One region of the Ensifer sp. GW821-FHT05G01 genome, then DNA from elsewhere that is predicted to be linked to it. Evidence: predicted binding sites of a transcription regulator. Region 1 holds the regulator's gene; each other region holds the start of a gene.
What was found. The regulator LexA, encoded in region 1, represses DNA repair genes until DNA is damaged. The targets are predictions, from matches to a motif close to TGTTCNNNNTGTGTTCNG.

Region 1 (7,934 bases):
ACGGCATCAATGTGTACGCGCGGAAGTAGTTAATTTCGCATACTTCAAGTCGGCGTAGAGCATCTCGCCGGCCTCATAAGCTGGAGTGTGTCGCAACCCACGCTTTCTTGGGCGTTGGGAGAATGTCAACGTACCGAAGCCTCGGCACTGATTTCTCGGCTTCGCCAACCGTCGCCTGTCAGGGCGGACGGCAACAGTGGTGCCGCGACGGTGTCGTTATCATCTAGCGCATACTTGCCGCATGGTTCCGCTGCTGCCTTGAACGCGTCAGTCATTCCGCCGGAATGAATTTCAGTGTTCCCGCGAGCCTTGGTCCGCTCAAATCCTTGGTGTCCAGTGGGTGATTGATGCCGTCGTTGACGGGCAGTTCTACGAAATCGAATGGGCTGACGCCCTGGAGGCATGCGGCGTTGACGCCGTAGAAGTCCGGGTTCGCGCGCGGTTTGTGGAACGTATAGATCCCGCATTTCGAGCAGAAGTAATGTTCTGCGGCCTTTGTATTGAACTGGTATTTGGTGAGAGCCTCGCCTCCGGAAAGAACCGTGATCCCGTCCTTGGCAGCGGAGACGGCAACCGCACCCTTCAGCTGACAATAGGAGCAGGTGCAGCGGCGAGCGGTATGAAGACCGTTTTTCAGTTTTACATTGAAACGAACCGTTCCGCAGTGGCAGGCTCCGTCGAGGTCCTGAACGTCGAGATTCATGCAACCATCCATCTGATTTTGAAGCACATTTGCACGTCTTCAATATGGGGCGGATTGCGCATGCTCAAGCGTATTCGTACGCTGAGGCATTCTTGAGGATGATCTTGCCATCCGGGTGGCTCTGCGCGTCGGCCACCTCGGCCAGGCGTGTTGCGCGTCGCAATGTCTGTGAAGCCCGCGAGCTTCCACACCACATGCCGCCGTCCCATCGGCGCGACGGTCGACGACTTGCGGTGGAGGCTATCTGCGAAGAGAAAGCGCTTGATTGAGCATCGGGCGCCCACTCCACGCTGAGGGTGGGCCCAATGCATGGCTTGGGCAATCATGGCGCGGGGCTCTATGGTCTCAAATTGCCGGTGCAGCAAATTTCAGCCGTTGCTAGCCTAGCCCCACCTGAGCAACCAGTAATCTGGAGGTGGTGACAACGCGACGCGCTGCCGCCGATCAGAAATCAGCCGCTCGTTGCCGCATTGGGAAAATGCGCGGCCTGCTCAATTCTCCTGAACGGAAACGCCGCCCTCGCCAATCTTGATCTCGACACCGGCAGGTTTCGTTTCCTCACGATAAGCATAGACGCCGAGCCCGATGACGGCGACAGCGAGCACGGCGATGACGAGATAGAGGCTATTACGGTTCATTCAGCAGTTCCTCACTTGGTTACGCGAATGGGTAACTAGGCTGCCATCGTCGAAAGGCAACGGTGCGATCGTCGGGTGCGTTGGGCTCAAGGGATCCATGGCTCTGAGGAAGATCAGATTCGGTTTCCGTGCGTAGGCAGCGTATCCCTTTTCCCTAGCACCCTTTGTGCCTGACGCGCTGACCCGCGCCCTCGGTGGGCGAGTGACAATCGCTGCAAGTGCGATGCATGATTGAGCCGCCGACTCATTCTAATTTGCTCCTCATGCCGCGACGTCACTCATCTGTGGGCTATCGCCTTTGCAGGCATGCCCGGCTTCGCGGGCTGCCAAGATTCGGGGCACACCTGGCGCAGCAGTGGCGATGTCAGCCTGTTCCTTATTCTCCGCCGATGTCAGTTATTCTTCATGGGTGATCCGACGCGCGCGCGTGCGCTTCACGCGTTTGCGCCGCGAATAGGCATGCGCGGATCTGGCTTGCCGGCGACCTGCCCCGAAATGGTGATTCTGCCCGTATTGTCAGTGCAAAGATTATTGTCTCTAGACGACATCAGGAATGAATATTCCAGCGATGCGACCCGTATAGGTAGCGTCAAACAAAACCGACAATGGAGGAAATGACATAAAATGAAATGTAAGATCGCCCTGACTGCTCTTGCCATTTTTGCCGCAACGACGGCCACCGCAAGCGCTGAGGATCTCGTCTTTCAGCTGAAGAACAAGACGAAAGCCGTTCTGACGAACTTCTATACCTCGCCGGTTGGCGTCGATCAGTGGGAAGACGATGTCTTCGGGCGGCAGGTGCTTAATCCGGGCGAGAGCATGGAAATTACCATCGCCGACGGACGCGATGTCTGCAAATACGACATGCGCTTCGAATTCGAGGAAGGCTCCGGTCTCGACACGACCGAAGACATGCAGGACCTCTGTGAGTTGGGCGAGTACTCCATTCACGAATGAAAATTGTCGAGCGCGTAAAACGCTCAACCTGACCACATCCGTCTCGCTACCTCTTGGGTGGCGAGACGTTCAAGCACAAGAAGGCCTGTCCAGCAGAAAGACAGCCATCATCATCTGGCTTAGTGATAGCGACGGATCAAGCCAACGAGCTTGCCCTGTATCTTGACGCGGTCCGGGCCGAAGATGCGCGTCTCGTAGGCCGGATTGGCCGCCTCGAGTGCAATCGATGCGCCTTTGCGCCGGAAGCGCTTCAACGTCGCTTCCTCGTCATCGACAAGTGCGACGATGATGTCGCCGGGGTTTGCCGTCGTGGCATTGCGGATGATCACCGTGTCGCCGTCGAAGATGCCGGCCTCGATCATCGAATCACCCTTCACTTCAAGGGCGTAGTGCTCGCCGCTGCCGATCATATCGAGCGGCACGGTAATATCGTGTGTGTTGTTCTGTATTGCCGAGATCGGTACGCCGGCGGCAATGCGGCCCATGACCGGAACCGAGACGGAGCTGTTGTCTGCCGCCGGCGGCGCTTTCGCGGCAACCGGGGCGGGGGCGGGAGGTTTGCCGAGACTTCCTTCGATGACGCTTGGTGAAAACCCGCGACGCGGCTGAGCGCTTCCCGCGTAAGCTTCCGGCAGCTTGATGACCTCAAGCGCCCGGGCGCGGTTGGGAAGGCGTCGAATGAAACCGCGTTCCTCTAGCGCCGTAATCAGCCGGTGAATGCCCGACTTCGATGCCAGGTCGAGTGCATCCTTCATCTCGTCGAAGGATGGCGGTACACCGGACTCCTTCATGCGTTCGTGGATGAAAAGAAGCAATTCCTGTTGCTTGCGGGTCAGCATGGCAAGTCGCTCCAGAGGCGTGAAACAAATCAAGAACAGACACTATCTGTTCCATATGTGTTCCGCAAGTGCCTAAAATTCCGTGAATGTTGTATCAATCGTGCGCCTATCCGCTGCCTCGATGCTGGGTATGCCATGCGGAGCTGCCATGCCTCGCGCTTTTCACCGAATGAGGATGCAATGAAAACGCTGATTCGGATCCTGTCGACGATCGTTATCGCAGCGACCGCCGTCCTCGGGTTTCGCTGGTATCAATATGTCGACAACAGGCAGAGCCCGTTCGATGAAGTCGGCATCGCATTGAATGCGATGATGCCGGGGCCGGTCCGCCAGTGGGGTTGTGACCGGTTAAAGTTCACCTTTGGCAAAGGATTGCCACCACGAGGGTGTGCCACGAGCGATGGTAAAGAATGGAAGTAGCGCCGAGATAAGCGGTTGGGACAGCGGGCATGTCGAGGAGAGGGCGTTTCAAGCCGGCTGCGTTGCCGAACAGGCGTCCTCGAACTCCTTCACGGTCTCGGCAGAGTTGTCCTCCGGCAGCACGGCATCTGCCGCGTCGGTCGCCACCGGCGTGTCGCCTTGGTAGACGAATGACTGGATATAATAGGCGATCGAGCCTTTCCAGACATTCCGACCGTCGATCTGCTGGCAGGGGATGGCCGATTCGAAGTCCGTTTGCAGGTCGTCGACCGTGGCCGCGCTAAGGGCGATGTGGGGCGATGCGAAAATCGAGGCGATAAGCAAGGCTGCAAGCACGATGGACGTCCGCTAGGTCAGAAGTGGTGCCGATAGATTGGTTAACGATGTGAACCGTGCTTTCGTTCCGGAGTCCAGCAAGCAGGCCGCGTACCCATGCCGTGTTCAACAGTTCTTTGCGAAAGGCGACGATCGCTCTTCAAGCTGTGGCAGCGAAGACACGAAGATTGTTTGGAAGAGCGAGTGTTTCGGGGCGTTTGTTGCTTCTCCGGTATCGGCCCCGAGCGGCATGGCTGGCGGCAGATCGGCCTTGGGGGTCGCGACGGGAGACGACTGGCAAGCGCCGCCGGCAGTGTTTCCTGTGTCTGCGGGAAGGTTCACGCGCCGGTCGGGTGTGCTGCGGAGCCGGCATCATTGCTGGTTTGTTGTCGCGGGACCAGTCGCCCTTGATGTGCGGAGACGTGCACATCCGGTCCGACTGGCCACTGATAAAACCTAAAGGCGTATTTGATTTTCGAGGTTGGAGCGGCTGCCTTACTTTTTGTCTTTCTTGCCCAAAGAGAAGCTGCTGCCTGCAAGCTTCACCTGGGAGCCTTCTGGCGTAACGGCGGCTTTGACGGTCTTGTCCTTCTTGGGCTTTCTAACCTCGCGGTTGCTTCGCACTTGACCTTTTGCCATGTTCGTCTCCTTGGAAAGGCGTGCCGGGGAGCCCATGTGGGCGCCGAATGACCGGCGGACTAGCGTGCATTGATACGGCCGGAAGTCAATGACGGCGCTCGGTGTGCATTGGTTCGGGCGGGCGCCATGGCCTGAAATGAGGTCAATGTTCCGCTGGCGTGATTATAACACCGACTCTGTTATTTGCCGCGCCCCTGAGAGGCTGTCGTGGGCCCAATCACGGCGGCGACCTCGGTGATCTTGTTGGCCGGAAATCCGCCTCGTTCGGCATGTTCGCGAATAACGTCGGCGCTTGGCGCCTCGTGGACGCAGTAGATCTTGTCGCCGGCGACATAGCTGGTGATCCATGTGTAGGGGACGCCGAGATCTGCAACGACTGCGTTGGATTTCGCCGACAGCGCGCAGAGGTCGTCCTGACTAAGCTTGTCGGCTCCGGGTACTTCGCGCTCTATGATGAAGGTGGGCATCGCTCAGTTCCTCAACTGTTGGATGACCACATATGAAGGCGCCCTAATGAAGCGGGAGTCAACGTTTTCGGTTGCCATAAGTTGTTTCACGGCGAATTCGCCGAATGTATCCCGATCCGGTCGAAAGCCGCGTTCCGGCCAGATTTGAAGCAAGCCGCATCAAACGGCCAGAGGATTCAGAACCCTCGTTCTATCGAGATTGCTGTGGTGCCGGATCGTGTTCGATAGCCCCAGCGCGACGCTTTCGCACCTTGGCCCAATAATTGGCGGTCGCACGGACGAGCTGTCGCTCTCCGTGGCAAAAAAGACAGCGCCTCAGTAGCTGAGGCGGAAGCCGCCGGGGCTGGCTGCCGATGGATCTGGTTCCGGCGAAGGCCCTTGCCATTGGGCGTAGGTCGTGTTGGCGTCGCCAGTGCTTGCGCAGCCCGACAGCGTCAGAACAGCAAAAAAAGCGGCTGTCGTCAGATATTTAAGAGGCATGGTTTTCTCCAGTTGTGGGAGATTGCCCAGGCCTCGAAGGGCCGGAATCAGACTTTCACCCAATTCCTCCGGGATGGCAAGCGGACCTGACGCCCGCCTTCCAAATGCATGCCTGAATACCGGCGCGACGGCAGCATGTGCGCGCCAAAGGGGCAATCGGAAACCGCTCGAACACTCGCGGTTTCGATCGAGCTCGACGTCGAATGGCAAGAAATGAGACAGTGGATGGCGGAGGAGGTGGGATTCGAACCCACGGTACGCTTTCACGCACGCCGGTTTTCAAGACCGGTGCCTTAAACCGCTCGGCCACTCCTCCGGGCAGGGCGTTATTGCGCGAAGGCTTGTCACTTTGCAAGATTTAACATGCGTCGGCGGCAAGATTTTCTGAACGCGTCAGCTTGCCCATCTGTCTTGGTAATCATTCGTAAACCATAACCGGAGATTTCGGGCGCTCGGCTGTTCGCCGGTTCGCATTTTTGCCTTGTTGCTGTCATGATTAATCGACTGTTCCGTTTCGGGACGCCGAGATTTCCGCTTGGGGGCAAGAGTGGAAGGTTTCGAGTACGGCTTGTTCGAATGATGTTGTGGGACAGATGACATCCAGTAAAAATGCGGCATATCTGATCAAGGGACTGCGCCTTGCGGCGGTTCCCGTGCTTTGCGCAACGCTTGCGGCGTGCGGATCGACGTCCAGTATCAAGAAGAGCAAGCCGAGGAGCAAAGAATACTTTGCCGAGTCGGTTTATGGCGTGAAGGCGAGCCCCCGTGTCGCCACCGGCAAGAACATCCCGAAGGGCGGTGGCCGGTTCCAGGTTGGTAAGGCCTATCAGGTCAAGGGCAAGTGGTATCAGCCGAAGGAAGATTTCGGCTACAACAAGACAGGTGTCGCGTCCTGGTATGGTTCGGCTTTCCATGGACGCCTGACCGCCAATGGCGAGGTCTACGACAAGCTCCATCTTTCGGCGGCCCATCCGACATTCCCGTTGCCGAGCTATGCGCGTGTCACCAACACCGAAAACGGCACCTCCGTCATCGTTCGGGTGAATGATCGCGGCCCCTATGAATATGGCCGGATCATCGACGTATCCTCGAAGACGGCGGATCTGCTCGACATCAAGCAAAAGGGCAGTGCCAAGGTTCGGGTGCAATATGTCGGTCGCGCACCGCTCGAAGGCAACGACATGCCCTACCTCATGGCGTCCTATGTCAAGAAGGGCGACCGTAGCCCGGGCGTCATGCCGGAAGGCCAGATTGCAACAGGCGTGATGGTTGCCTCGAATGAGCCCATGCGCAATCAGCTCGGCACGCTCACCATTCCGTCCAAATCGTCTCTTGATGAAAGCAGCCCGGTGACGGCCCTTGCGGCACCCGTTCCGCAGTTTTCCGCACCGCAGTCGCTGGAAGAATTCGTGATGCTGCCGGAGATCGGGCCGATCCCGCGCGAGCGGCCGGAATACATTCCGATGCCGGACGGCAATATGGCCTATGCGGCCGCTTACGTGGAAGTGCGGGTGAGCGATGCCAAATCGCCGTTTGAAGCGATCATGGTCGAGACCAATCCGCTTACACCCGAATCCATCGTTGCCCATGCCAAGCGTGAAGGCAGAACCGGCGCGATCCGGTAGATCGGGACGTTGTGCCATTCTGATGACGCTGCTATGCCCAATGGGAAGCCGGAGTTTCCCATGCGCTTGAAGATGCTTTCGGTCGTGTTTGGTTGCGCGGCATTGCTTGCGGGCGCTGCTGCGGCTCAGACGCCACCGGTGGCGTTCGACACCAAGGCCAAACAGATCCTGTTGGTGGATGCCGAAACCGGCACCGTCCTGTTCTCCCGCGCCGAGAACGACCCCGTTCCACCCGCCTCGCTTGCGAAGTTGATGACGATGGAAGTCGTCGCCGAGGCGATCGCCAAGGGTGAACTGTCGGCCGAAACTGTCTTCGAGGTTTCGGAACACGCCTGGCGCACCGGCGGCGCACCGTCCGGCACTTCGACGATGTTCGCGGCGTTGAAGTCACGCATCCGCGTGGCCGATCTGCTGCAAGGGGTGGCCGTTCAGCTTGCCAATGATGCCTGCATCATCCTTGGCGAGGGGATGGCCGGCAGTGAGGCTGCCTTTGCCGAAAAGATGACAGCCCGTGCCCGCGTGCTCGGTATGCCGATCGCCACCTTCCGCAACGCAACCGGTCTACCGGATCCGCAGAACCAGATCACCATGAGCGAACTGGTGGCTTTGACCCGTCATCTGCACGAGGCGCACCCCGATCTCTATCGGCTCTACGCGCAGCCTGAGTTCGAGTGGAACAAGATCCTTCAACGCAACAAGAACCCGTTGATTGCGGCTAATGTCGGGGTCGACGGGGTGGCGACGGGGTTTGCGGAAGGCTACGGCTTTTCGCTGGCGGCCTCGATGCAGCGCGGCGATCGCCGTGTCTACCTCGCGATGGGCGGCCTTGAGACCGATAAGGAACGCACCGA
Region 2 (7,934 bases), on a different contig from region 1:
CGTCGGCAAGCAGGATGACGCGCGGACGCATGACGTGGTCGCTGGCGGTCAGCCGGGCCACGGGATCTCCGAGCCAACGCACGAGGCCGTCGGACGACAGCGCAAGGTCGCCATTGCCGGAGGCGTGCAGACGCGCCGCACGCGCTTCGAACTCGAGCGCCAGCGCCTTCTGCGCAGCACCCTGCACAGCCTTGGCGTCCGGTCCGTCTCCGCCGGTCGCCAGCGTAAACCGGAAACCGGTTAGTTGTCCTACGTGATGGCCTTCAACGAAGACGTCACCATTCACACTGATTTCAGCTTCCAGCATAGCATTCTCTCTCAGGCGCTTCATGAGCACAGATGTCCTGCGATCAACAAAGCGTTTCGTCAACCGTTCATGTAGTGCGTCGGACAATCGATCTTCAATTTCCCGCGTCTTTTCTTGCCAGTGTGTCGGATCGGCAAGCCAACCGGGCCGGTTCGACACATAAGTCCAGGTTCTGATCTGCGCGATTCGCGCCGAAAGTGTGTCGATCTCGCCATCGGTAAAATCCGCCCGCCTGACCTGTTCGGCCATGAAATTCTCGTTCACGGTACCGCGACGAACGAGATCGGCATAGATCGTCGAGATCAGATCGGCGTGTTGAGCCGGTGTAATGCGGCGATAATCCGGCAATGCGCAGACTTCCCACAATTTCTCGACCCGGTCCGGGGTGGTCGCGAGATCCGCCACTTCGGGATAACGCGACAAATGTTCGAGCGCCTGCTGATCCACCGCAGGTAGTGCGCGCGCAAGCCCCGAAATTGTCGGCGCGGCATCGAGGCTACGCTTCAGGGCGGCAAGCGACGCATAGTCGAATGCCTTGGTGCGCCACTGCAGCACCTTGAGCGGATCGAACTCATGCGCCTCGATGCGGTGCACCAGCTCGTTGTCGAACGGATCGACCCGGCCGGTGACGCCAAAGGTACCGTCGCGCAGATGCCGCCCGGCGCGTCCGGCGATCTGCGCCAGCTCGGCCGGATTGAGGTTTCGGAACTGGTAGCCGTCGAACTTGCGGTCCTGCGCAAAGGCGACATGGTCCACATCGAGGTTCAGGCCCATGCCGATCGCGTCTGTCGCCACCAGAAATTCGACGTCGCCTTCCTGGTAGAGCGCGACCTGGGCGTTGCGCGTGCGCGGCGACAGCGCCCCGAGCACGACGGCGGCACCGCCGCGCTGGCGGCGGATCAGCTCGGCGATCGCATAGACCTCGTCGGCCGAGAAGGCGACGATCGCCGTACGAGGCGGCAGGCGGGTGATCTTCTTCGATCCGGCATAGAGCAGCTGGGACATGCGCGGGCGCTCGACGACGGTGATGCCCGGCAACAGCTGCTCGAGGATCGGCCGCATCGTTGCAGCCCCGAGCAGCAACGTCTCGCCGCGGCCGCGCAGATAGAGCAGCCGGTCGGTGAAGATGTGGCCACGCTCGAGATCGCCGGCAAGCTGCACTTCATCGATGGCGACGAAAGATGCCGTCGTCTCGCGCGGCATCGCCTCGACGGTGCAGACCGAATAGCGGGCACGGTGCGGGGTGATCTTTTCCTCACCGGTGATCAGCGCGACGTTGTGATGACCGACCTTTTCGACCAGGCGCGTATAGACCTCGCGCGCCAGAAGGCGCAGCGGCAGCCCGATGACGCCGCTGTCGTGCGCGATCATGCGCTCGATCGCATAATGCGTCTTGCCGGTATTGGTTGGCCCGAGCACCGCGGTGACACCGCGGCCGCTCAGGATCATGGGGTGAACGGACACGTCATCGATCCCGGGCATTCAGAAACATAAGAGGCGCCTTTACGCGCCGGCGGCAAACACATGCCCACGCACCGCAGCAAACGCAAGGGGCGCCGACAACTAAAACCATTTCCAGACAAATCCGAACCAGTCCGCACCACCATATCTGGACGTGCGAAATTAAGGTCTGGAACAGCCATGGAACGAATCGGCGACGAATCGCTGACTCCAGTCGATTCACTGTATGTTCACGGCTACATATAGATTTCAACTGCCAATGTCGCACCAGATGCTGAATCACTTCGCCAACGGGGTGTGCCGAGCGTGTGGCAGGCGTTAATCGCTATTGCCGAAGCGTTAAAAGAGGCAAAGGATTCGGAATCCAAGACTCTGGAAAGTTTAGGAAATTTTAACCGAAGAATCTCGCTGATTCATCGGAATCGGGGAATGCGAATCGCTGCGTTAACACATCGACCAAAGCCGGAACGAATCGGAGACGAATCGCTGACATCCCAACGTTCGATTTTTGTTCTCCACAAGATATAGTATCCAGTGCCATGGCGAGTAACAGGCCCAGGACCAATTTTCTCCCGATCTCGGATGGAATTCCTGTGTGCCGTTAACCTTCCAACGTCGCCTGCAGTAGCCGCTGAAAAACAAAACGGCGCCCACGTCGGAGCGCCGTCGAAACTGTGAGCGATCGCGCGGATCAGACGAAAAACTGTCCGCCGTTGGCAGAGATCGTCGAGCCGGTGATGAAACCGGCATCGTCGGATGCGAGGAAAACCACGCAGCGAGCGATTTCCTCCGGCTCGCCGAGGCGACCGACCGGGATCTGCGGAATGATCCGCTCGTTGAGGACCTTTTCCGGTATCGCCCGCACCATCTCCGTGCCGATGTAACCCGGGCAGATCGCGTTGACGGTGATGCCCTTGGCAGCACCTTCCTGGGAGAGCGCCTTGGTAAAGCCGAGATCGCCGGCCTTGGCGGCGGAATAGTTCGCCTGTCCCATCTGGCCCTTCTGGCCATTGATCGACGAGATGTTGATCACGCGACCGAAGCTGCGGTCGCGCATGCCCGTCCAGACCGGGTGGGTCATATTGAACAGGCCGGTCAGGTTGGTGTTGATCACCTCGCCCCATTGCTCCGGCGTCATCTTATGGAACATGGCGTCTCGGGTGATGCCGGCGTTGTTGACGAGCACCTCGACCGGTCCGAGGTCGGCTTCGACTTTCGCGATGCCCTCGACGCAGGACTGATAGTTGGAGACGTCCCACTTGTAGACCGGAATGCCGGTCTCCGCCTTGAAGGCCTCTGCCTTCTCGTCATTGCCGGCGTAGTTGGCAGCAACCTTGTATCCGGCATTCTTCAGCGCGATGGAAATCGCAGCGCCAATGCCGCGTGACCCGCCCGTAACCAATGCTACCCTGCTCATGTTCGCCTCCCGCTTGATTAATTCAGTTTATCAAAGGCCTTCTTCATCAATTTTTCGCCCAGATGCTGCCCGTAGGTCGCGGCTGCGGCCTGAAACTGCGGATCAGCAAGCATGGACATTGCGACCTCGCACTTAGTCAGCGCGAGGTTCATCAACAGGCTGCTCACCTGCACGATATGCGATTTGACGCCGCTGGTGTCATCGTTGAGCGCCGCGACCAGCAGGTTCTTGAACACGGTTTCGTCGTCGGCCGTCGTGTGGTCCAGCATGCACTGTACCACCTTTTCCTGGTCGAACGGCGAGGACGCCGCAAACGCATGACCCGTCGAAGAGGCGACGAACAGGACTGAAAGGATCAATCCGCTGACATGACGCATGCGGCGGCCGGTCAGAGGCGCTCGACGCACATGGCAACACCCATGCCGCCGCCGATGCAGAGCGTCGCGAGGCCCTTGGAAACGCCGCGGCGCTTCATCTCGAACAGCAGCGTGTTGAGAACGCGGGCACCGGAGGCGCCGATCGGATGGCCGATCGCAATCGCGCCGCCGTTGACGTTGACGATCGACGGATCCCAGCCGAGGTCCTTGTTGACTGCGCAGGCCTGGGCCGCGAAGGCTTCGTTGGCTTCGACGAGTTCGACGTCGCCGATCGCCCAACCGGCCTTCTCAAGCGCCTTGCGCGATGCCGGGATCGGGCCCGTGCCCATCACCTGCGGATCGACGCCGGCCGTTGCCCAGGAAACGATGCGCGCGAGCGGCTTGATGCCACGCTTGGCGGCCTCGGCCTCGGTCATCAGCAGGGTGGCGGCGGCACCGTCATTGAGGCCGGACGCGTTAGCGGCGGTCACCGTGCCTTCCTTGTCGAAGGCCGGGCGCAGCTTGGTCATCTGGTCGAGCGTGGCGCCGTGGCGGATATATTCGTCCTGGTCGACGACGACGTCGCCCTTGCGGCCCTTGACCACGAAGGGAACGATCTCGTCGGCGAAGCGGCCGGCCTTCTGGGCGGCCTCGGCCTTGTTCTGCGAAGCGAGCGCGAACTGGTCCTGCTCCTCGCGGGTGAGCTGCCACTGGCGCGCGACATTCTCTGCCGTGATGCCCATGTGGTAGCCGTAGAAGGCGTCCGTCAGGCCATCCTTGATCATCGTGTCGACCATCTTGAAGTCGCCCATCTTCACGCCACCACGCAGGTGCGAGCAGTGCGGCGCCATCGACATCGATTCCATGCCGCCGGCAATGATGATATCGGCATCGCCGTTGGCGATCTGCTGCATACCGAGCGCGACGGCGCGCAGGCCCGAACCGCAGAGCTGGTTCATGCCCCAGGCGGTTTTTTCCGGCGGAATGCCCGCCTTCATCGCGGCCTGGCGGGCCGGGTTCTGGCCTTCGCCTGCCTGCAGCACCTGTCCGAGGATAACTTCGTCGACGTCGCTTGCCTCGACGCCGGCGCGTTCGAGCACCGCCTTGATGACGGCGGCGCCAAGCTCGTGGGCCGGCGTGTTGCCGAAGGCACCGTTAAAGGATCCGACGGCGGTACGGGCCGCGCTGGCGATCACGATGGAGGGATTGCTCATGGGGACGTTTCCTCAGATTTTCTTGCGGTCAGGCAGCAGACTGGCAAAGCGCGGAGCGCAAGTCAAACGCCTTGATGCACTGCCGCAAAACCGTCATGGCGCGCCGACCGTGAGATTTCGCACTTGCGTCGTCGCATCGCACAAAGACATTGTCAGCGGTGTTCGTTTGCGGATACTCTGAAAAGTAGAAAAAGACGGACCGCGGGTAATTGAGGAGAGCCTGATGGCGAAGAATGACGGCCAGATCGTAATCAAGAAATATGCGAACCGGCGGCTCTACAACACCGGGACCAGCACCTACGTCACGCTCGACGACCTGGCAGTGATGGTGAAGAAGGGCGACGAATTTACCGTACAGGACGCCAAATCAGGCGAAGACATCACCCATTCGGTCCTGACGCAGATCATCTTCGAGCAGGAATCCAAGACCGGCAACACGCTGCTGCCGATCTCATTCCTGCGCCAGCTGATTTCGTTCTATGGCGACCAGATGCAGATGGTCGTACCGAGCTATCTCGAGCACTCGATGCAGGCCTTTACCGAGCAGCAGGTGCAGATGCGCGAGCAGATCAACAAGGCCTTCGGCGACACGCCGCTTGGCAAGAACCTGCAGGCCCCGCTGCAACTGGTCGAAGAACAGGTTCGCCGCAACACCGAGATGTTCCATCAGGCGATGCAGATGTTTTCGCCGTTCATCGCTTCGCCTCCGGTCAAGGAGACCAAGAAGGCGGAAGCCAAGGATATCGACGAACTGAAGGAGCAATTGCGCGCCCTTCAGACCAAACTCGACAATCTCGGCTAAGCCAGTCGCGACAACGCCGCGATCCTCATCGAGGCGCGGCGTGAACGCTCCTCAGTCCACTTCAAAGACCGATCGAGACATCCCGGCCGGCCGTGCGCATCGACACGGAGAAACCGGCGATGACGTCAATGAAGCTGATCGTCATCAGGATGAAGAAGATCTGGGTGGCCGCAGGCGCAACCAGCAGGAATTCGACCAGAAACGCGATGAACAGCACCATCGACAGCAGATGGTCCATCAGTGCCCGCGTGCCGGTCCGGGTCGCTTTCAGAATTTCCGCGAAAAGCAGAAGCAGGGCCACGACGATCAGGAGGTCGCCGAAGCTCATCGCCCATGTCGCGCCGGAAAGCATCGACAGCGACATCACGCCGGCATCAAGCCCGGCCGTGCCGCCAAAGAGGCCGAGCATGGCGAGATTGTAGATGGCAAAGGGCAGGATCAGCAATGGAATGGCGGCAAGCATGGAAAAATGCGCTCCCTCTTCGATGCGTGATCGCCATGCGCCCCGTGACGCCCGAGATCACCAGCTTCCTTGCTGCATGGCGCAGCAAATCAAAGTGCCACAGCGATCCTTGCCCGTCTGAACGGTCGCGCAGCGCTGCAGGACCAAGCGGTATTGCTATAACCCAACGTCTCCGTCGATACGGTGTCAGGCCCCGCAAAAGAAAAGGGCTGGCAAAGCCAGCCCTTTAACTCGGTCCGCCAATGTCAGCGCTTATGCGCTTTCCTTCGGGGTCAGAACCTGGCGACCACGGTACATGCCGGTCTTCAGGTCGATATGGTGCGGACGACGCAGTTCACCGGAGTTCTTGTCTTCGATGTAGGTCGGCGTCTTCAGGGCGTCGGCAGAACGGCGCATGCCACGCTTGGACGGGCTCGTTTTTCTTTTAGGTACAGCCATTTCATTCTCCACTTATCGGGCAAAACACTGTTCAGCAGCCGAAATGGCCGTATAAAACAGATGTTAATCACGGAAATTTGGCGCGCTTATACATGGCGAACTGCCACTTGACCAGTCCCCGAGCGCAATTTTTCGACTCCTCGCTCGAGGAAGATCGAATCAGACTTCGTCCTCGGCAACGATCCACGGTTCCGCGCGTGCGGCCGCTTCCCATTTCCGGAACGCCGGGTGCGCCTTCATCCGTTCGATATACCCCAAAGTCGTCGGATCGCGAACGAGATTGTAAACGTCGAAGCGGTTAACCACAGGCGCGTACATCGCATCAACAGCCGTAAACGACCCGAACAGGAACGGACCACCGGAGCGCGCCAGCGCTTCTGCCCAGATCGTCTCGATGCGGGCGACGTCGGCGCGCACCTCGTCGGAGACAGCCAGTGCCTGCTTCTTTCGGCGAATGTTCATCGGGCAGGCGCCACGCAAGGCGCGAAAGCCGGACAGCATTTCGCAGGCATAGCTGCGCGCCCGCGCCCGGTCCTGCTGGCCGGCCGGCCATAGTCCCGCTTGCGGAAAGAGCTCGGCGACATATTCGATGATCGCCAGAGATTCCCAGATCTTCGTGTCGCCATGGATGAGAAGCGGCACGCGACCGGTCGGCGAAATTTCCCGCAGCTTCGGGTTTCCGGCGGCGAAATCGAAGGGGATCACCACGTCCTCGAAGGTTATGCCGCCAGCCTCCAGCGCCAGCCACGGCCGCAGCGACCAGGACGAATAGTTCTTGTTGCCGACGTAGAGAACGAGCTTGTCCATCATTGGGTCTCCCTGTGTATCCGGTCGTAACCCTTAGGCCACGGCGAACATCAGGACCAATGAATAGACGTCATCTCAATCATAAAGGCAGGTGATGTATTCGCCAGACCGGCTGGCGCGGCGCTCGATCAACGATGCCAGGCGCTTCAGTCCGCGCCCCGGCTTGCCGGCGTTGCGTTCCTTGGGATTGGGCAGCGACACCGCAAGAAGGGCTGCCTGCCGCCGCGAAAGCTTGGCCGCGGACACGCCGAAATGGTGACGGGCGGCCGCCTCGATGCCGTAGATGCCGTCACCCCATTCGGCGACGTTCAGATAGATCTCCATCATCCGCTGCTTGCTCCAGACGAAATCGGCGGCGATGGCGAGCGGCAGTTCCATCGCCTTGCGAACGAAGGAGCGACCGTTCCAGAGAAACAGGTTCTTCACCGTCTGCATCGGGATGGTGCTGGCGCCGCGCGTCGATTCCCCCTCGAGCGCGTCTTCGACCACGCCGCGCATCTGGCCCCAGTCGACGCCGTCGTGGATGCAGAACTGGCCGTCCTCGGACATCATCACCGACTGCACCAAGACCGGCGCGATCTGATCGAACTCGACCCACTGCCGGTCGTAGCCGCGCAGCAGCACGAGGTCGCGCAGCATCAGCGTCGAGACCGGACGAATGAAGTCGAT
Region 3 (7,934 bases), on a different contig from region 1:
GCGCGGCTCGCAAGCCGGACGCCATTGATCGGCACGCGGATCAGCTGGCCACCGTCTGAAACGAGCATGATCTGGTCGTTGTCTTCGATCGGGAAGGTCGCGACCAGTTGGCCGATCTCTGCCGTCTTCGAGGTGTCGGTGGCGCGGATGCCCTTGCCGCCGCGACCCGAGGTGCGGAAATCGTAGGAGGACGAACGCTTGCCGAAGCCCTTCTCCGAAACCGTCAGCACGAACTGCTCGCGTGCCTTCAGCTCTTCGTAGCGCTCATTGCTGAGTTCGCCACCTTCGGTGACTTCTTCACCGACCAGTGCGATTTCTTCCTCATCGCCATTCGTCGCGCGCCGCTCGGCGGCTGCACGTTTCAGATAGGCCGCCCGTTCCCATGGCTCGGCATCGACATGGCCGAGGATCGCCATCGAGATGATACGGTCGCCATCGCCGAGGTTGATGCCGCGAACGCCGATCGAGTTACGGCCCGCAAAGACGCGCACGTCGTCGACGGGGAAGCGGATGCACTGGCCCAGCGCCGTCGTCAGCATGACGTCGTCATGCTCGGTGCAGGTATCGACAGAGAGGATCTCGTCGCCATCTTCCTCGAGCTTCATCGCAATCTTGCCGTTGCGGTTGACCTGGACGAAGTCGGACAGCTTGTTGCGACGAACCGTGCCGCGGGTCGTCGAGAACATGACGTCGAGGTTTTCCCACGTCGTTTCATCCTCGGGCAGCGGCATGATCGTGGTGATGCGTTCGCCAGGCTCCAGCGGCAGCATGTTGATCAGTGCCTTGCCGCGCGACTGCGGCGTGCCGATCGGCAGACGCCAGACCTTCTCCTTGTAGACGATGCCACGCGAAGAGAAGAACAGAATTGGCGTGTGCGTGTTGGCAACGAATAGCCGGGTAACGAAATCCTCGTCTCTCGTCGCCATGCCGGAGCGGCCCTTGCCGCCGCGACGCTGCGCACGATAGGTCGTCAGCGGCACGCGCTTGATGTAGCCGAGATGCGAGACGGTCACGACCATGTCTTCGCGGGCGATCAGGTCCTCGTCGTCCATATCGGGACCGCCTTCGGCGATCTCGCTGCGGCGCGGCGTGCCGAACTCCTGGCTGATGGCCGTGAGTTCGTCCTTGACGATGGTCATGATGCGCAGGCGCGACGACAGGATATCGAGGTAATCCTTGATTTCCTCGCCGATCTTGTTGAGTTCGTCGCCGATTTCGTCGCGACCGAGCGCGGTCAGGCGCTGCAGACGCAGGTCGAGAATGGCGCGCGCCTGCTCTTCCGAGAGGTTGTAGGTGTTGTCTTCGTTGATCCGGTGACGCGGATCGTCGATCAGCCGGATGAGGCTGTCGACGTCATGCGCCGGCCAGCGGCGTTCCATCAACTGCTCGCGCGCGGTCTGCGGATCGGGCGCCTGCCGGATCAGCTTGATCACTTCGTCGATGTTGGCAACCGCAATGGCAAGACCAACGAGCACGTGGGCGCGGTCGCGCGCCTTGCGCAGCAGGTACTTCGTTCTCCGGCTAACGACTTCCTCGCGGAAGGAGACGAAAGCCCTGAGCATGTCGAGCAGCGTCATCTGTTCCGGCTTGCCGCCGTTGAGCGCCACCATGTTGCAGCCGAAGGACGACTGCAGCGGCGTGTAACGGTAGAGCTGGTTCAGGATGACGTCGGCATTGGCGTCGCGCTTGAGCTCGACGACGACACGGTAGCCCTGACGGTCGGATTCGTCGCGCAGGTCCGAGATGCCCTCGATGCGCTTGTCGCGCACAAGTTCGGCCATCTTCTCGATCATCGTTGCCTTGTTCACCTGGAAAGGGATCTCGGTGATGATGATCTGCTCGCGGTCTCCGCGCATCGGCTCGATGTGGGCACGGCCGCGCATGATGACCGAGCCGCGGCCGGTCTCATAGGCCGAGCGGATGCCCGAACGGCCGAGAATGAGCGCACCGGTCGGGAAGTCCGGCCCCGGGATGATTTCCATCAGTTCCGGCAGTTCGATCGCCGGATTGTCGATCAGCGCCATACAGCCTTTGATGACTTCGACGAGGTTGTGCGGCGGAATGTTGGTTGCCATGCCGACCGCGATGCCGCCGGCGCCGTTGACGAGCAGGTTCGGGAACTTCGCGGGCACAACCACCGGCTCGCTCAGCGTGCCGTCGTAGTTGTCGCGGAAATCGACCGTTTCCTTGTCGAGGTCGTCGAGCAGCGAGTGCGCGGCCTTTTGCAGGCGGCATTCGGTGTAGCGTTCTGCCGCCGGCGGGTCGCCGTCGACGGAGCCGAAGTTGCCCTGACCGTCGATCAGAGGCAGCCGCAGTGACCAGTCCTGCGCCATGCGCGCCAGCGCGTCGTAGATCGCCGAGTTGCCGTGCGGGTGGTACTTACCCATCACGTCCCCGGTCACGCGGGCGCATTTGACGTACTTCTTGTTCCAGTCGATGCCGAGCTCGCTCATCCCGTAGAGGATGCGGCGGTGAACGGGTTTCAGACCGTCACGCACGTCTGGAAGCGCGCGGCTGACGATGACGCTCATGGCGTAATCGAGATAGGACCGCTGCATTTCCTCGATGATGGAAATCGGCTCGATGCCTGGCGGAGTCTTTCCGCCGCCGGGAGTGCTTTGCTCAGTCAATTGTGATCACGATCTTTGTTCAGAATCAGTCGGATATTTATAGCGGAATGCGCCTGGAAGCGCCAATTTTGGCCCGTGGTTGTGAACAGTCTTTTGCCGTCGGAATAGGCTTTTCTAGGGCATTGCAGCGGAAATCGGAAGTGCTGGCGACAAAGTCGGCTGCCGGGCCTGAACGGCTGTGAAAAGGTTCCGTCACATCCTCATTAAGCTATTGCTCAAGCTTTGGCCACCGCCCCCTTCCCAAGCCCGCCCTGCTTGCCTAACAATGCTGTCCTGCCACCGAGAAAACTCGGGGCGCGCATGATAATCCGGAAGGGGAAACGGATGTTCAATGTCGACCTCTTGGTCAACGCACTCACCACGCTGCTCGTTACGCTCGATCCGCCGGGTCTTGCTCCGATCTTTCTGAGCCTCACGGTCGGCCTCAGCCGGCAGGAGCGCTTTCAGGTGGCCACGCGCGGCTCGCTGATCGCCTTCTTCATCCTTGCCGCCTTCGCCGTCTTCGGTAACGGCATTCTCGGATTGCTCGGGATCTCTATCGGCGCGTTCCGCATCGCCGGCGGCCTGCTCTTGTTCTGGATCGCCTTCGAGATGATCTTCGAAAAGCGTCAGGAGCGGAAGGAAAAGACCGGTGAGAACGCCACGGTGAAAGATCACATCCATAACATTGCCGTGTTTCCTCTGGCTCTGCCATTGATTGCCGGACCGGGCGCGATCTCCGCGACGATCCTGCTCGCGGGTTCGTTCCCGACCGCGATCGAGCGCACGCAGCTCTTGATCGTCATCGCGCTGTCGATGTTCAGCCTGTTCCTGGCGCTTGTCATCGCCGAACGCATCGACCGCTTTCTCGGCGTCACCGGCCGGGCGATCCTCACTCGGCTGCTCGGCGTGATCCTGGCCGCACTTGCGGTCCAGTTCGTCGTCGACGGCGTGAAATCGGCGATGGCGATCTGAGACGATCGTGATGTTCCAGCGCTTCCGCCTTGGAGGGCATCGCGGCAGCGTTCCATCTCCTTGCCTTATGCACTCACACGCAAGAAGGGCCGGTTTCCCGGCCCTTCTTGCGTGTGATGATTTAGCCTGCAGATGGCTGCTCGGACCGGTTACGGTCGCCAAGGGCGCCCCGTAGGTCGCTGCGCCCGAGGCGTGGCTCAGAACGGGATGTCGTCGTCGAGATCGCGCGAGAAGTTGCCACCGCCCTGGCTGCCCTGACCACCCTGGCCGCCGCCGGAGCGACCGCCGCCGGAGGACTGGCGCGGCTGCTGGTCGTAATCGTCGTAACCACCACCACTGCTGGCGCCACCGAAGTCGCTACCGCCGCCACGGCTGACGCCACCACCACCGCCCTCGCCGCGACCATCAAGCATGGTCAGCGTGGAGTTGAAGCCTTGCAGCACGATTTCCGTCGAGTAGCGGTCGTTGCCGGTCTGGTCCTGCCATTTGCGGGTCTGCAGCGCACCTTCGATATAGAGCTTGGCGCCCTTCTTGACGTATTGCTCGACGACCTTGCACAGGCCCTCGTTGAAGACGACGACGGTGTGCCATTCGGTCTTTTCCTTGCGCTCGCCGCTGTTGCGGTCGCGCCAGGTTTCGGATGTGGCAATGCGCAGGTTGGCGATCGGCCGGCCATCCTGCGTGCGCCGGATTTCCGGGTCTGCCCCGACGTTTCCGACCAAGATCACCTTGTTGACGCTACCAGCCATAGTTGCTTTTCCCGTGGTTTTGCCGCGCCACCGGCGCTGCTTTAGAATTTCAAGAGCGCGCATCTTAGCGGTCTGTTGCGGCGGATACGCCCCGCATCATGCATAATCCACAACAGATTTAGTCGATTTGCACGATGTTTGTTCTTTCTTTGTTCTAGTATTTCCCTATGATCCTGTCAACCGAATCGAAATGGCCACCAGTTTTGCCGATTGCGCCTCGACATGGGCGTTAGCGTCATTACATAGGGGGCTTTCAACAGACATGCAAAAGCTGGCTTCCGATGAGCGAACTCAAGACCATCTCCATTCGTGGCGCGCGCGAGCACAATCTCAAGGGCATCGATCTCGATCTGCCGCGCAACAAGCTGATCGTGATGACGGGGCTTTCCGGCTCCGGCAAGTCGTCGCTCGCCTTCGATACCATTTATGCCGAAGGCCAGCGTCGCTACGTCGAGAGCCTCTCGGCCTATGCGCGCCAGTTCCTCGAGATGATGCAGAAGCCGGACGTCGACCAGATCGACGGCCTGTCGCCGGCGATTTCGATCGAACAGAAGACGACCTCGCGCAACCCGCGCTCGACGGTCGGCACGGTCACCGAGATCTACGACTACATGCGTCTGCTGTTCGCGCGTGTCGGCGTGCCCTATTCGCCGGCGACCGGGCTTCCGATCGAAAGCCAGACTGTCAGCCAGATGGTCGATCGGGTTCTCGCCTTCGGTGAAGGCACCCGCCTTTATATCCTCGCGCCGCTCGTGCGCGGCCGCAAGGGCGAGTACAAGAAGGAACTCGCCGAGCTGATGAAGAAGGGCTTTCAGCGCGTCAAGGTCGACGGCACCTTCTACGAGATCGCCGAGGTTCCCGCCCTCGACAAGAAGTACAAACATGATATCGACGTCGTCGTCGATCGCGTCGTCGTGCGACCCGACCTGGCTTCGCGCCTGGCCGACAGCCTGGAGACCTGCCTGACGCTCGCCGACGGTCTCGCGGTTGCCGAATTCGCCGACAAGCCGTTGCCGCCGGAAGAAACCGCTGCGGGGGGCTCGGCCAACAAGTCGCTGAACGAAACGCACGAGCGCGTGCTGTTTTCGGAAAAATTCGCCTGCCCGGTCTCAGGTTTCACCATTTCCGAGATCGAGCCGCGGCTGTTCTCGTTCAACAATCCCTTCGGCGCCTGCCCGACCTGCGACGGTCTCGGCAGCCAGCAGAAGATCGACACGGCGCTGATCGTGCCGGAGGAGCACCGGACGCTGCGCGACGGTGCCATCGCTCCCTGGGCCAAGTCGTCGTCGCCTTATTACAACCAGACGCTGGAAGCGCTCGGCAAGGTTTTCGGCTTCAAGCTCGGCAACCGCTGGAACGAGCTGTCCGCCGATGCGCAGAAGGCTATTCTGCATGGCACGGAAGAAAAGATCATCTTTCATTATGAAGACGGTGCGCGCTCCTACAACACCACCAAGAATTTCGAGGGCATCGTGCCCAACCTCGAGCGCCGCTGGAAGGAAACCGACAGTGCCTGGGCGCGCGAGGAGATCGAGCGCTATATGTCGGCAGCACCCTGCCCGGCCTGCGCCGGCTTCCGCCTGAAGCCGGAAGCGCTCGCCGTCAAGATCGACACGCTGCATATCGGCCAGATCACCGAGATGTCGATCCGCGTCGCCCGTGACTGGTTCGAGGTGCTGCCTTCGCACCTCAACACCAAGCAGAACGAGATCGCAGTTCGCATCCTCAAGGAGATCCGCGACCGCCTGCGCTTCCTCAACGATGTCGGTCTCGAATATCTGAGCCTGTCGCGCAACTCCGGTACGCTGTCGGGCGGTGAAAGCCAGCGCATCCGGCTGGCGTCGCAGATCGGTTCCGGTCTGACGGGCGTGCTCTACGTGCTCGACGAACCATCGATCGGCCTGCATCAGCGCGACAACGCCCGCCTGCTGGAGACGCTGCGCCATCTGCGTGATATCGGCAACACGGTGATCGTGGTCGAACACGACGAGGACGCCATCCTGACGGCCGACTATGTCGTCGACATCGGCCCGGCCGCCGGCATCCATGGCGGCGAAGTGATCGCGCAAGGCTCGCCCGCCGACGTCATGTCCAATCCGAAGTCGCTGACCGGCAAGTATCTCTCCGGCGAACTGTCGGTTGCCGTTCCGAGCGAGCGCCGCAAGCCGAAGAAGAAGAAGGAAATCACCGTCGTCGGCGCCCGCGCCAACAACCTGAAGAACGTCACGGCGTCGATCCCGCTCGGCATCTTCACGGCGGTGACGGGTGTTTCCGGTGGCGGCAAGTCCACCTTCCTGATCGAAACGCTCTATAAGGCTGCTGCCCGCCGCATCATGGGCGCGCGTGAAAACCCGGCTGAACACGACCGTATCGACGGTTTCGAGCATATCGACAAGGTGATCGACATCGACCAGTCGCCGATCGGACGCACGCCGCGCTCGAACCCGGCGACCTACACAGGTGCCTTCACTCCGATCCGCGACTGGTTCGCCGGACTGCCGGAAGCAAAGGCCCGCGGTTACCAGCCCGGTCGCTTCTCGTTCAACGTCAAGGGCGGGCGCTGCGAAGCCTGCCAGGGCGACGGCGTCATCAAGATCGAGATGCACTTCCTGCCGGATGTCTACGTCACCTGCGACGTCTGCCACGGCAAGCGCTACAACCGCGAAACGCTCGACGTGCACTTCAAGGGCAAGTCGATCGCCGACGTGCTCGACATGACCGTCGAGGAAGGCGTCGAGTTCTTCGCCGCCGTTCCGGCTGTTCGCGACAAGCTGATAACCCTGAACCAGGTGGGCCTCGGCTACATCAAGGTCGGCCAGCAGGCAAACACGCTCTCGGGCGGTGAAGCCCAACGCGTCAAACTCGCCAAGGAGCTGTCGAAGCGCTCGACGGGACGCACGCTTTATATCCTTGACGAGCCGACGACAGGCTTGCATTTCCATGACGTAGCGAAGCTTCTTGAAGTTCTGCATGAACTCGTCAACCAGGGCAATTCGGTCGTGGTCATCGAGCACAATCTCGAAGTCATCAAGACCGCCGACTGGGTCATCGATTTCGGTCCGGAAGGCGGCGACGGCGGCGGAGAGGTCATTGCCAAGGGAACACCGGAAGAGGTGGTCAAGGAGCCGCGCTCCTACACCGGCCAGTTCCTGAAGGAGCTCCTGGAGCGTCGGCCGATGAAAAAGGTCGAGGCGGCTGAGTGAGCCGGTATGATTAGTTCCGGCGGTTCTGATGGGGCGGAGATTTCTGATCGTCAGCTGTTCGGTGAGGTGAAACTCGCTCTTTCGCGGCTGTCCGGTCGGAGATTGTCAAAAATTGAAGTTGAAGGCCCGTTCCTCCGTTCGAAGCTGGCGTGGAAGATTGCTGTGTATCAGCAAGCGATATTGTACCGGATTGTTGCACTGGGAACGGGAACAATTCGAGCATGCGATGCTGATGACACAATTGTGGGAATACTTACCGCGCGCGCATTTATTGAAACTGTTGCTGTACTTCAGGACGTTGCAACGAGAATCGAGCGACATCTTGGACGCGAAGATTTGGAAGAAATCGATGCTATCATAATGGCAAAGATATTCGCTACGCGTGATACGGAAATGGT
Region 4 (7,934 bases), on a different contig from region 1:
CACCCGTGGCTCAAGCGGCAGCCCACCGGCACACCTTGAGAGGTTTTGACAGGTGCAATGCCCGGCCTGGCAAGCGCACGTCAAGCGGCTATCTCGGCCGACCGGTGGCCTCGCGATCATCCGATCGCTATTATGACCCCGGCGTACCAAACGCAGCGACCGCGGCCAGGTCTTTCTTGAAATGGACCATCTCGACCTCTCGGCGGGCGGCATCCGGAATGCGCAGCAGGAAGGATGGATGAACTGTGACGAACACGGCCGGATCATGGTCTGAGCGCCGTATCATTCCCCTGACATCTGATATCTTCGGGCGCTCGCCGGTGAGCGCGAACAGCGCTGTCGCCCCCATCGCCACGACCAGCCTCGGCTTGACCAGTGCCAGTTCGAGGTCAAGCCACCACCTGCAATGTTCCACCTCGCCAGCATCGGGCCTTTGGTGCAGGCGCCGCTTGCCGCGCATCTCGTATTTGAAATGCTTGACGGCATTGGTGACATAAAGGGAACGACGATCGAGCCCGACTTCGTGCGCCACCGCGTCAAAAAGCTTGCCGGCCGGTCCGACAAACGGTCGTCCGGCGAGATCCTCTAGGTCTCCGGGCTGTTCGCCGACGATCATGATCGGGGCATCGGCCGGCCCTTCTCCGAACACCGTCTGCGTGGCGCTGCAATGGAGTGGGCACCGAGTGCAGCGGGACGCCTCGGCACGAAGTTCCTCCAATGTCCCTGGCACCGGCGGCCCTTCTTCCCGCACTTTTGCTGCGGCCTCAATTCGCGCATGAAAGGCTGGCGGGTCTCGTGCCATTCGCTCGCCCATGGCAACGACGCTCGCCTCAGCACCTGCGATCATCGCGGGAATAAGTGAGGCCTCCGGAAGGTTTTTCCAGTACTTCTTCGGCATTTCCGCCTGCATCGCCTTCACCTTCAGTCGGGCGGGATTGAAGATGCTGGAAAAATAGGTGCGCCAGAGTTCTTCGGTGTCGTCCGACAACGCGGTCTTTTGGCCCGGGGTTGAGGACACTTCCAGCAGCTTGCCGTCCCAGGCGGCGACGCCACGCGGGGTTGCGATCATCCAATCCATGTCGAAGAACCGCCTGTGAAAGAACGGTGCGACCCGAGCGACGATGTAGTGATCCGGCTCGAACCACGCGACGAAACGACGACGGCCTGCGTCTCCACTCGGGCCGACCTCCTTGAAACGAACAAAGGCGGTCATCTTGTGGCTGTCGCGCCGGACCGATTTGGCCAATCCGTGCAGCGCTGCGACGTCGCCATCCGTCGCGTTACCCAACAGGTCGCGATCCCGTTGCAGTCGATGGAGAACCCGGTAGAGAACGCCGAACCGAACCGGATCGGCATGACAGATGGCGGTGGCCGCAAGGTCGAGGAACAGCCTGGGCACCGTCAACGCCGGTGAGGCATGCCCCAACGGCGCTTGCTTCTCCGGATCACCTCGCTCCCGATCAAACAGATCGGCGCTCGCATCGGCCCCTTGTCGCCATTCAACCGCCTCCGGCGGCACGCCCGCAAGCAGCAGCCTGCGCGCCGCATCGCGCCATTCGCCGAGCTCCCCTCGTCCTTCCAGGGCAACGACCCGCATCAAAACAGATCCAGCTGTTCGGGCTTGGGCTCGAACATCGAGCGTAAATCCGATCGGTCGATCAACTTGTGCGGCGTCCACCCCTCCGTCGACAGGAATGACCGCACCTTCTTGACCGAGATGTGCAGCCGGGCAAGATCCTCCAACCTCAGGCGACGCAAACGACGCGCCGAAAGAATGGCCCTGACGGCCTTCGTGCCAAGGCCGGGAACGCGCAAAAGCGCCTCTCGCGACGCGGAATTGACGTCGAGCGGGAAAAAATGCCGATTGACCAGCGCCCAGGAAAGCTTGGGGTCAAGCTTGAGATCAAGCATGCCATCCGGCTGGTTGGCGGTGATTTCATCGATGTCGAACCCATAGAAGCGATAGAGCCAGTCCGCCTGATAAAGCCTGTGCTCGCGCATCATCGGCGGCTTGATCAGCGGCAGCTTGCGGGATGCATCGGGAATGGGACTGAAGGCCGAATAGTACACCCGGCGCAGTCCGTAACTGCCGTAGAGCCTGGCGCTCGTGGCGAGGACCACGCGGTCATTCGCCTGGTCGGCTCCGACGATCATCTGGGTGCTTTGACCCGCCGGCACGAAGCGCTTCCTTCGCTTGGTCTGCAGTGTCGCGTCATTGGCCTCATCGATCTTCAGCCGCAACTCCCCCATCGATCTGCGGATGTGAGCCGGCCGCTTTTCCGGCGCGTAGGCCGCAAGACCCGCGTCTGTCGGAAGTTCGATGTTGATGGAAAGCCGGTCGGCATAGAGGCCGGCTTGCTCGACCAGCAGCGGCGATGCCTCGGGGATGGATTTCAGATGAATGTATCCGGAGAAATTGTGGTCAACGCGCAAAGCCCGGGCGATGCGGACCATCTCTTCCATCGTGTAATCCGATGACCGAATGATACCGGACGAGAGAAACAGCCCTTCGATATAATTGCGCCGGTAGAATTCCATCGTCAGCCAGACGACTTCTTCCGCCGTGAACCTCGCACGCTCGACATTGCTTGACGAGCGATTGATGCAATAGGCGCAGTCATAGATGCAGAAATTCGTCAGCAGTATCTTGAGGAGGGAAATGCATCTGCCATCGGGAGCATAGGCATGACAAATGCCGGAGCCTTCCGTCGACCCCAACCCGCCGGTATCCGCCGAGCTTCGCTTGACGGTTCCACTCGAAGCGCACGAGGCGTCGTACTTTGCCGCATCCGAGAGGATTGCGAGCCGGTCTTTGAGTGATTTCTTCATGTTTGTTCACTATATGTTCCATTCGTGCTTGCGTCAACATCGACGTGTTTCAAGCCCGTTCGTGCCCGGCGTCGCGATTTGCAGACTGTGGAAGACCGTGGAGGCTAGTGCCGGCAACGGGCCGGGTGATGCCGATGACACCGTTGAGCGAGGCGGTTGGACCCGCGTGTCCCCGGTCGGCCACCCTGGGCATCGCTCAGCAACGGCAAAGGCGCTCCAGCTTCGAGCCGGGGCGCCACAATGATCTCTACCGCAAATGGTCAGGCTGCAGCCTAGGCGGCCGCCTCCCGCTTGGGCAGCACCCAATTCGCCCGCGGAAAATGGCAGGTGTAGCCGTTGGGATAGCGCTTCAGGTAGTCCTGGTGTTCCGGCTCCGCTTCCCAGAAAGCGCTGGCCGGCTCGACCGCCGTCACGGTTTTTCCTGGCCAAAGGCCCGACGCATCCACATCCGCAATGGTATCTTCGGCTATTCGCCGCTGCTCATCCCCAAGAACGTAAATCGCCGATCGGTAGGAGGTACCGATATCGTTGCCCTGCCGGTCGAGCGTGGTCGGGTCGTGAATCTGGAAGAAGTACTCCAGAATCCGGCGATAGCTGATCATCTCGGGATTGAAAACGATCTCGATGGCTTCGGCGTGTGTGCCATGGTTGCGATAGGTGGCATTGGCCACATCGCCGCCGGTATAGCCCACGCGGGTCTCGATGACGCCGGGCAGCGCGCGGATCAGATCCTGCATGCCCCAGAAGCAGCCACCAGCCAAAACAGCTTTCTCGGTCATTTGTTATGTCTCCACTTGCTTGAGATCGGCACCATAGCGCTTGGCGTTCATTTCGCCGAGCGGAATGAACCGCAGTGCCGCGGAGTTGATCCAAGAACGCAGCCCGACACAGGCAGAGACGTCAGACCCGGCGCAAGGAAGGTCAAGGGATGGTGGCGTGCGGGCGGGAGAGTTGCCCGCACACCACCCCACGCTGCAAGGAAGCCGCGTTGAGGCGTGAGCCCGAGGCGGCTTCCTTGCGCGGCAGGATCGTTACTTGCTCGAACCGGCCTTCGGCAGAGCGGCCCATTCCGCGAGGAATGTGTCGCGGCTGCGGGCGGCCTCTTCCTCGTCGATCTTGAAGACCTTGATCGAGGCGAGTTCCGGCAGCTTCACGAAGTCGGAAACCTGGATGTCCGTGCGGCTAGGACGGCGAAAGGCGACCTTCAGCAGCTCGATCTGCGCTTCCTTGGAGAGCAGCGTATCGATTGTCTTCTTGGCATTGTCACCAGCCGGTGCGCCTTTGACGAGCGCGGCGAATTCCGGCGTCGTGAAGGTGCCGGAGGAGGGGTAGACGATGCTGATCTCCGTCTGGCCGCCGTCGACATAGCTGTAGCTGTTCGTCTCGAAGGTGATGCCGACGGCATATTCGCCCATGGCCACGCCCTTCGGCACGGCCGAAGACGAACTGCTGACGACGAGATTGGCAACCAGCGCCTTGTAGGTCGCTTCATCGAGCAGCTTCGACAGGCCCCAGACGATCGTGTAGCCGGTCGAGCTGTTGGCCGGATCGGGCAGGACGATACGACCCTTCCAGGACGGATCGGCCAGGTCCTTCCAGTCGGCCGGCGCCGCGGAACCGTTCAGCTGGTCGGTATTGACCATCACGGTGACGACATGGACGTTGGCGGGCTGGAAGTAATCTTCGGGAACACGCAGGTCCGCAGGCATGGCGGCCAGTTCCGGCGAGGTGTAGGGTTCGAGCACATCCTTGAAAGCGCCCATCGTGTTGGCCGAGGACGACCAGAAGACGTCGCCCTGGGGGGCGGCCTTCTCCGCCTCGATGCGGCGCAGCAACACACCGCTGCCACCGGTAATGATGCCGGTCGTCAGCCCGGCCTTCTCCTTGATGACGGCCTGCACGGCCTCGACGGCCGGGACCGGGTTGGTGGTGTAGATCACGGGATCGGCAGCGGCGGCGCCTGCTGCGGCAAAGCCGGCGAGAAGCATGGTCGTTGCGGCAAGTTTCATCATGGCAGTTCCTCCTGGTTGGTCTGAGATCGGCCGCGTCCCTCACGCGGCCGGATGGTCGTTGATCTTCACTTCGAGCCGAACAGGTCCACCTTGAACACGGTCGTGGCAATCACGACCGGCAGCAGGATCACGGCAACCAGCACCAGGCCATAGGCCGAGGCATAGGCCATCAAGCCCGAGTCGATCAGCCGGAAGATCTGGATCGGCAGGGTTTCGCGGCCGCCGGAATAGACAAGCAGCGAAGCCGAGAGTTCGGAGACGGTGGTCGTCCAGGTCAGGATCGCGGCCGAGGCGACGGCAGGCAGCATCATCGGCAGCACCACGCGCAGGAACGTCCTGAACGGCGGCGAGCCGAGGCTGATGGACGCCTCTTCGATGGAGTTCGGGATGTTGTGCAGGATCGCCTGGCCGTTGCGCATGCCGAAGGGCATGCGGCGGATGACATAGGCGAGCACGATGATCGTCGAGGTCCCGGTCAGCGAGAGGAAGCCGCCGTTGAAGGAGGCGAGCAACCCGACGCCGAGAACGGTGCCCGAGAGCGCCAGTGGAATGGCTGCGACATAGTCGATCAGCGGCGTTACCAGATTGGGCTTCTTGACGACGAGGTAGCTGACGAGCGTGCTGAAGGCGACCGAAATGAGCGTGGCGATGCCGGCAAAAAGGATCGAATTGACCAGCGGGCCGGGCGCCGTGATGAAGACGCGGGCCATGTTGTCGAGTGTCCATTCCCCCCAGCGCATGACCGGGCCCCGCGAAACCGTGAAGGCGCCCACGGCAATAGTTAAGAGCGGCAGCAGCGAGATGGCGACGACGACGCCCGCAGCAGCGCTGACGAGCACGCCCCGGCCGCCCTTCAGCGGTTGGGGCTTGGCGCCCCTGCCCTGCACGATCTCGTAACGGCCCCTGGCGATGATGCGGCGATTGACGAAGAGCAGACCCATGACGATCAACACGGAGGTGCTGGCAAGCGTGCTCTGCATGGTGAGGTTGCTCGCGCCCTCCGCCACGGCCGCCTGATAGATCGCGACCGAAAGCAGCGGCACGTTGTGGCCAAGGATGGTCGAGATCGCGAAATTACCGACGACCATGGTGAAGACGAGCAATGCCGAGGCAAGGATCGCTGGGCGAATGACCGGCAACATGACATGGAAGCGCGAGCGCACCGGTGCCGTACCGAGGCTTTGGGCGGCCTCCTCCAGCTGTGCATCGAATTTGCCGATGGCTGCCACCGTGCCGATATAGACATAGGTGTAGTAGATAAAGCTCATCGACGTGATGAGGCCGAACCAGCCGTAGAAACTCGGGAGGAAGATCCCGTGGCCCTTCAGGAAGCGGGTGATGAGGCCGTTGTTGCCAAGGATCATCAGCCAGGTCTGCGCCGTCACGACTTCCGGAATGACCAGCGTGATGAGCGGCAGCAGCGTGATCAGCAGCTTGCCGCGGAAACGGAAGCGCGCCGAGACATAGGCAAGCGGCACGCCGATCAGCGTCGAACACAGCGTGACGACGCAGGCGAGCACCAGCGTATTGCCGATGGCCGCCAGGCTGCGCCCATCGTGCATGAGCTGGACCCAGCCCGAGCCGCCATCTCCGAAGAAGCTCGCGGTGAAGATGTAAAGCAGCGGATAGACGACGAAGACGCCGAGAAGAGCAAGCGCCAGCGCGGAAAACCAGGGCCAGGGGGAGCGCAGAAGAGACGGGTTCATGACCGGATCACCCGTGCGGCGGCGGGATCGAAGCCGAGGTGGACAGAGGCACCCGGCAGGAAGGCGTCGTGCCCTGCACCGTGCAGTTCCGCATTAAGGACGAGGCCGCCTGCGCATTCGACGCTGTAGCTGGTACGGGCGCCGAGATATTGCCGGCCACGGATGGTTGCCGGCAACGATTGCAGGCCGGCAACCGGCGCTGAAGAAATCTTCAGGTCCTCCGGTCGAAGAACGAGGATACCGTGCTCGGCTGGGCCCTCCAGTGCGTCCGTCGCCAGCAGGCGGTTGCCCGCGACTTCAAACTCGACGAGACCCGGAGAGGTCGAGCGCACGGCAACGTCTGTTCGGTTCGCTGCACCAACGAAATCGGCGACGTAGCCGGTGCGGGGCGTCGCATAGATCTGCTGCGGCGTGCCCAGCTGCTCGACCTTGCCCTTGTTCATCACACCGATCAGATCGGACATGGACAGTGCTTCTTCCTGGTCGTGCGTCACGAAGACCGTGGTGATATTCGCCTCGCGCTGCAATTCGATGATCGTCTCGCGGATCTGGACGCGGAGTTTCGCATCGAGATTGGAGAGCGGTTCGTCCATCAGCAGGACCGTCGGTTTGATCACCAGCGCGCGGGCAAGCGCCACGCGCTGACGCTGGCCGCCGGAAAGGGCTGCCGGATGGCGGGAAAGCAGATGGCCGAGGCCGACCCGCTCAAGTGCGGCCTTCACCTTGCGCTCGACACCCTCGCCCTTTTCGCCGCGCGCACGCAGGCCATAGGCAACGTTGTCGGCGACCGTCTTGTCAGGAAAGAGCGCGTAGTCCTGGAACACCATGCCGATCGCGCGCTTGTGGGGCGGAAGCTCGGTGACGTCGCGGCCGCCGAAGCGGATCTGGCCGCCGCTTGCCGGCGCAAAACCGGCAATGGTGCGCAACAGTGTGGTCTTGCCGCAGCCGGAGGGGCCGAGCAGCGTGAAGAAGCAGCCTTGCGGAATATCCAGCGACAGGCCGGAAATGACGGTCTCGGCGCCGTATCGCACCGACAGGTTGGAGATCGCTATGCCCATGAGTTCCCTCTTCTTTGTCTTCAGGCTTATGCGTTGGCCGAAACGGCAGAGCCGGATTTCATGTCCTTGACGAGATCGAGCGCCTGGGCGTGCACCCTGGCGTCGCCCGCCCCCAGCAGCTGGCCGGAGCTTTCCAGCGTCAGCGGCGCGCCGGCCCAGTCCGTAACGATACCGCCGGCACCTTCGACGATGGGTCGGAAGGGCGCGAAATCAAAAACCTTCTGGCCGCCATCAAGCGCCAGATCGGTGCGCCCATCGGCAAGAAGGCCATAGTTGAGGCTCGCCCCGCCATAGACCCGCGCGCTGGTGGCCGCACGCAGCCGGTCGAG

Region 2: AC07UR_RS15010 (helicase-related protein) is a predicted target of LexA. The motif match lies at 1,939-1,956, and genes of this name have one in related genera.
Region 3: uvrA (excinuclease ABC subunit UvrA) is a predicted target of LexA. The motif match lies at 4,473-4,490, and genes of this name have one in related genera.
Region 4: AC07UR_RS19190 (putative DNA modification/repair radical SAM protein) is a predicted target of LexA. The motif match lies at 2,833-2,850, and genes of this name have one in related genera.

The regions. Positions count from the first base shown of each region.
Region 1 covers NZ_JBWKSC010000008.1:300,059-307,992, forward strand. Annotated here, with positions in the region: gene AC07UR_RS21030 (GFA family protein) at 272-703, opposite strand; gene AC07UR_RS21035 (hypothetical protein) at 1,195-1,341, opposite strand; gene AC07UR_RS21040 (hypothetical protein) at 1,966-2,298, shown strand; gene lexA (transcriptional repressor LexA) at 2,418-3,137, opposite strand; gene AC07UR_RS21050 (hypothetical protein) at 3,318-3,557, shown strand; gene AC07UR_RS21055 (hypothetical protein) at 3,606-3,893, opposite strand; gene AC07UR_RS21060 (hypothetical protein) at 4,368-4,511, opposite strand; gene AC07UR_RS21065 (DUF4242 domain-containing protein) at 4,691-4,978, opposite strand; gene AC07UR_RS21070 (hypothetical protein) at 5,294-5,458, opposite strand; tRNA gene AC07UR_RS21075 (tRNA-Ser) at 5,685-5,774, opposite strand; gene AC07UR_RS21080 (septal ring lytic transglycosylase RlpA family protein) at 6,052-7,083, shown strand; gene AC07UR_RS21085 (D-alanyl-D-alanine carboxypeptidase family protein) at 7,144-7,934, shown strand, end outside.
Region 2 covers NZ_JBWKSC010000005.1:272,066-279,999, forward strand. Annotated here, with positions in the region: gene AC07UR_RS15010 (helicase-related protein) at 1-1,771, opposite strand, end outside; gene AC07UR_RS15015 (beta-ketoacyl-ACP reductase) at 2,460-3,185, opposite strand; gene AC07UR_RS15020 (hypothetical protein) at 3,203-3,562, opposite strand; gene AC07UR_RS15025 (acetyl-CoA C-acetyltransferase) at 3,574-4,755, opposite strand; gene phaR (polyhydroxyalkanoate synthesis repressor PhaR) at 4,979-5,557, shown strand; gene AC07UR_RS15035 (hypothetical protein) at 5,619-6,020, opposite strand; gene rpmF (50S ribosomal protein L32) at 6,273-6,458, opposite strand; gene AC07UR_RS15045 (glutathione S-transferase family protein) at 6,618-7,265, opposite strand; gene mtgA (monofunctional biosynthetic peptidoglycan transglycosylase) at 7,341-7,934, opposite strand, start outside.
Region 3 covers NZ_JBWKSC010000003.1:36,042-43,975, forward strand. Annotated here, with positions in the region: gene gyrA (DNA gyrase subunit A) at 1-2,630, opposite strand, end outside; gene AC07UR_RS08970 (MarC family protein) at 2,955-3,584, shown strand; gene AC07UR_RS08975 (single-stranded DNA-binding protein) at 3,782-4,333, opposite strand; gene uvrA (excinuclease ABC subunit UvrA) at 4,615-7,536, shown strand; gene AC07UR_RS08985 (hypothetical protein) at 7,543-7,934, shown strand, end outside.
Region 4 covers NZ_JBWKSC010000007.1:316,198-324,131, reverse strand. Annotated here, with positions in the region: gene AC07UR_RS19200 (LysR family transcriptional regulator) at 1-49, shown strand, start outside; gene AC07UR_RS19195 (UdgX family uracil-DNA binding protein) at 131-1,597, opposite strand; gene AC07UR_RS19190 (putative DNA modification/repair radical SAM protein) at 1,597-2,829, opposite strand; gene msrA (peptide-methionine (S)-S-oxide reductase MsrA) at 3,102-3,608, opposite strand; gene AC07UR_RS19180 (extracellular solute-binding protein) at 3,861-4,841, opposite strand; gene AC07UR_RS19175 (ABC transporter permease) at 4,907-6,547, opposite strand; gene AC07UR_RS19170 (ABC transporter ATP-binding protein) at 6,544-7,605, opposite strand; gene AC07UR_RS19165 (inositol monophosphatase family protein) at 7,632-7,934, opposite strand, start outside.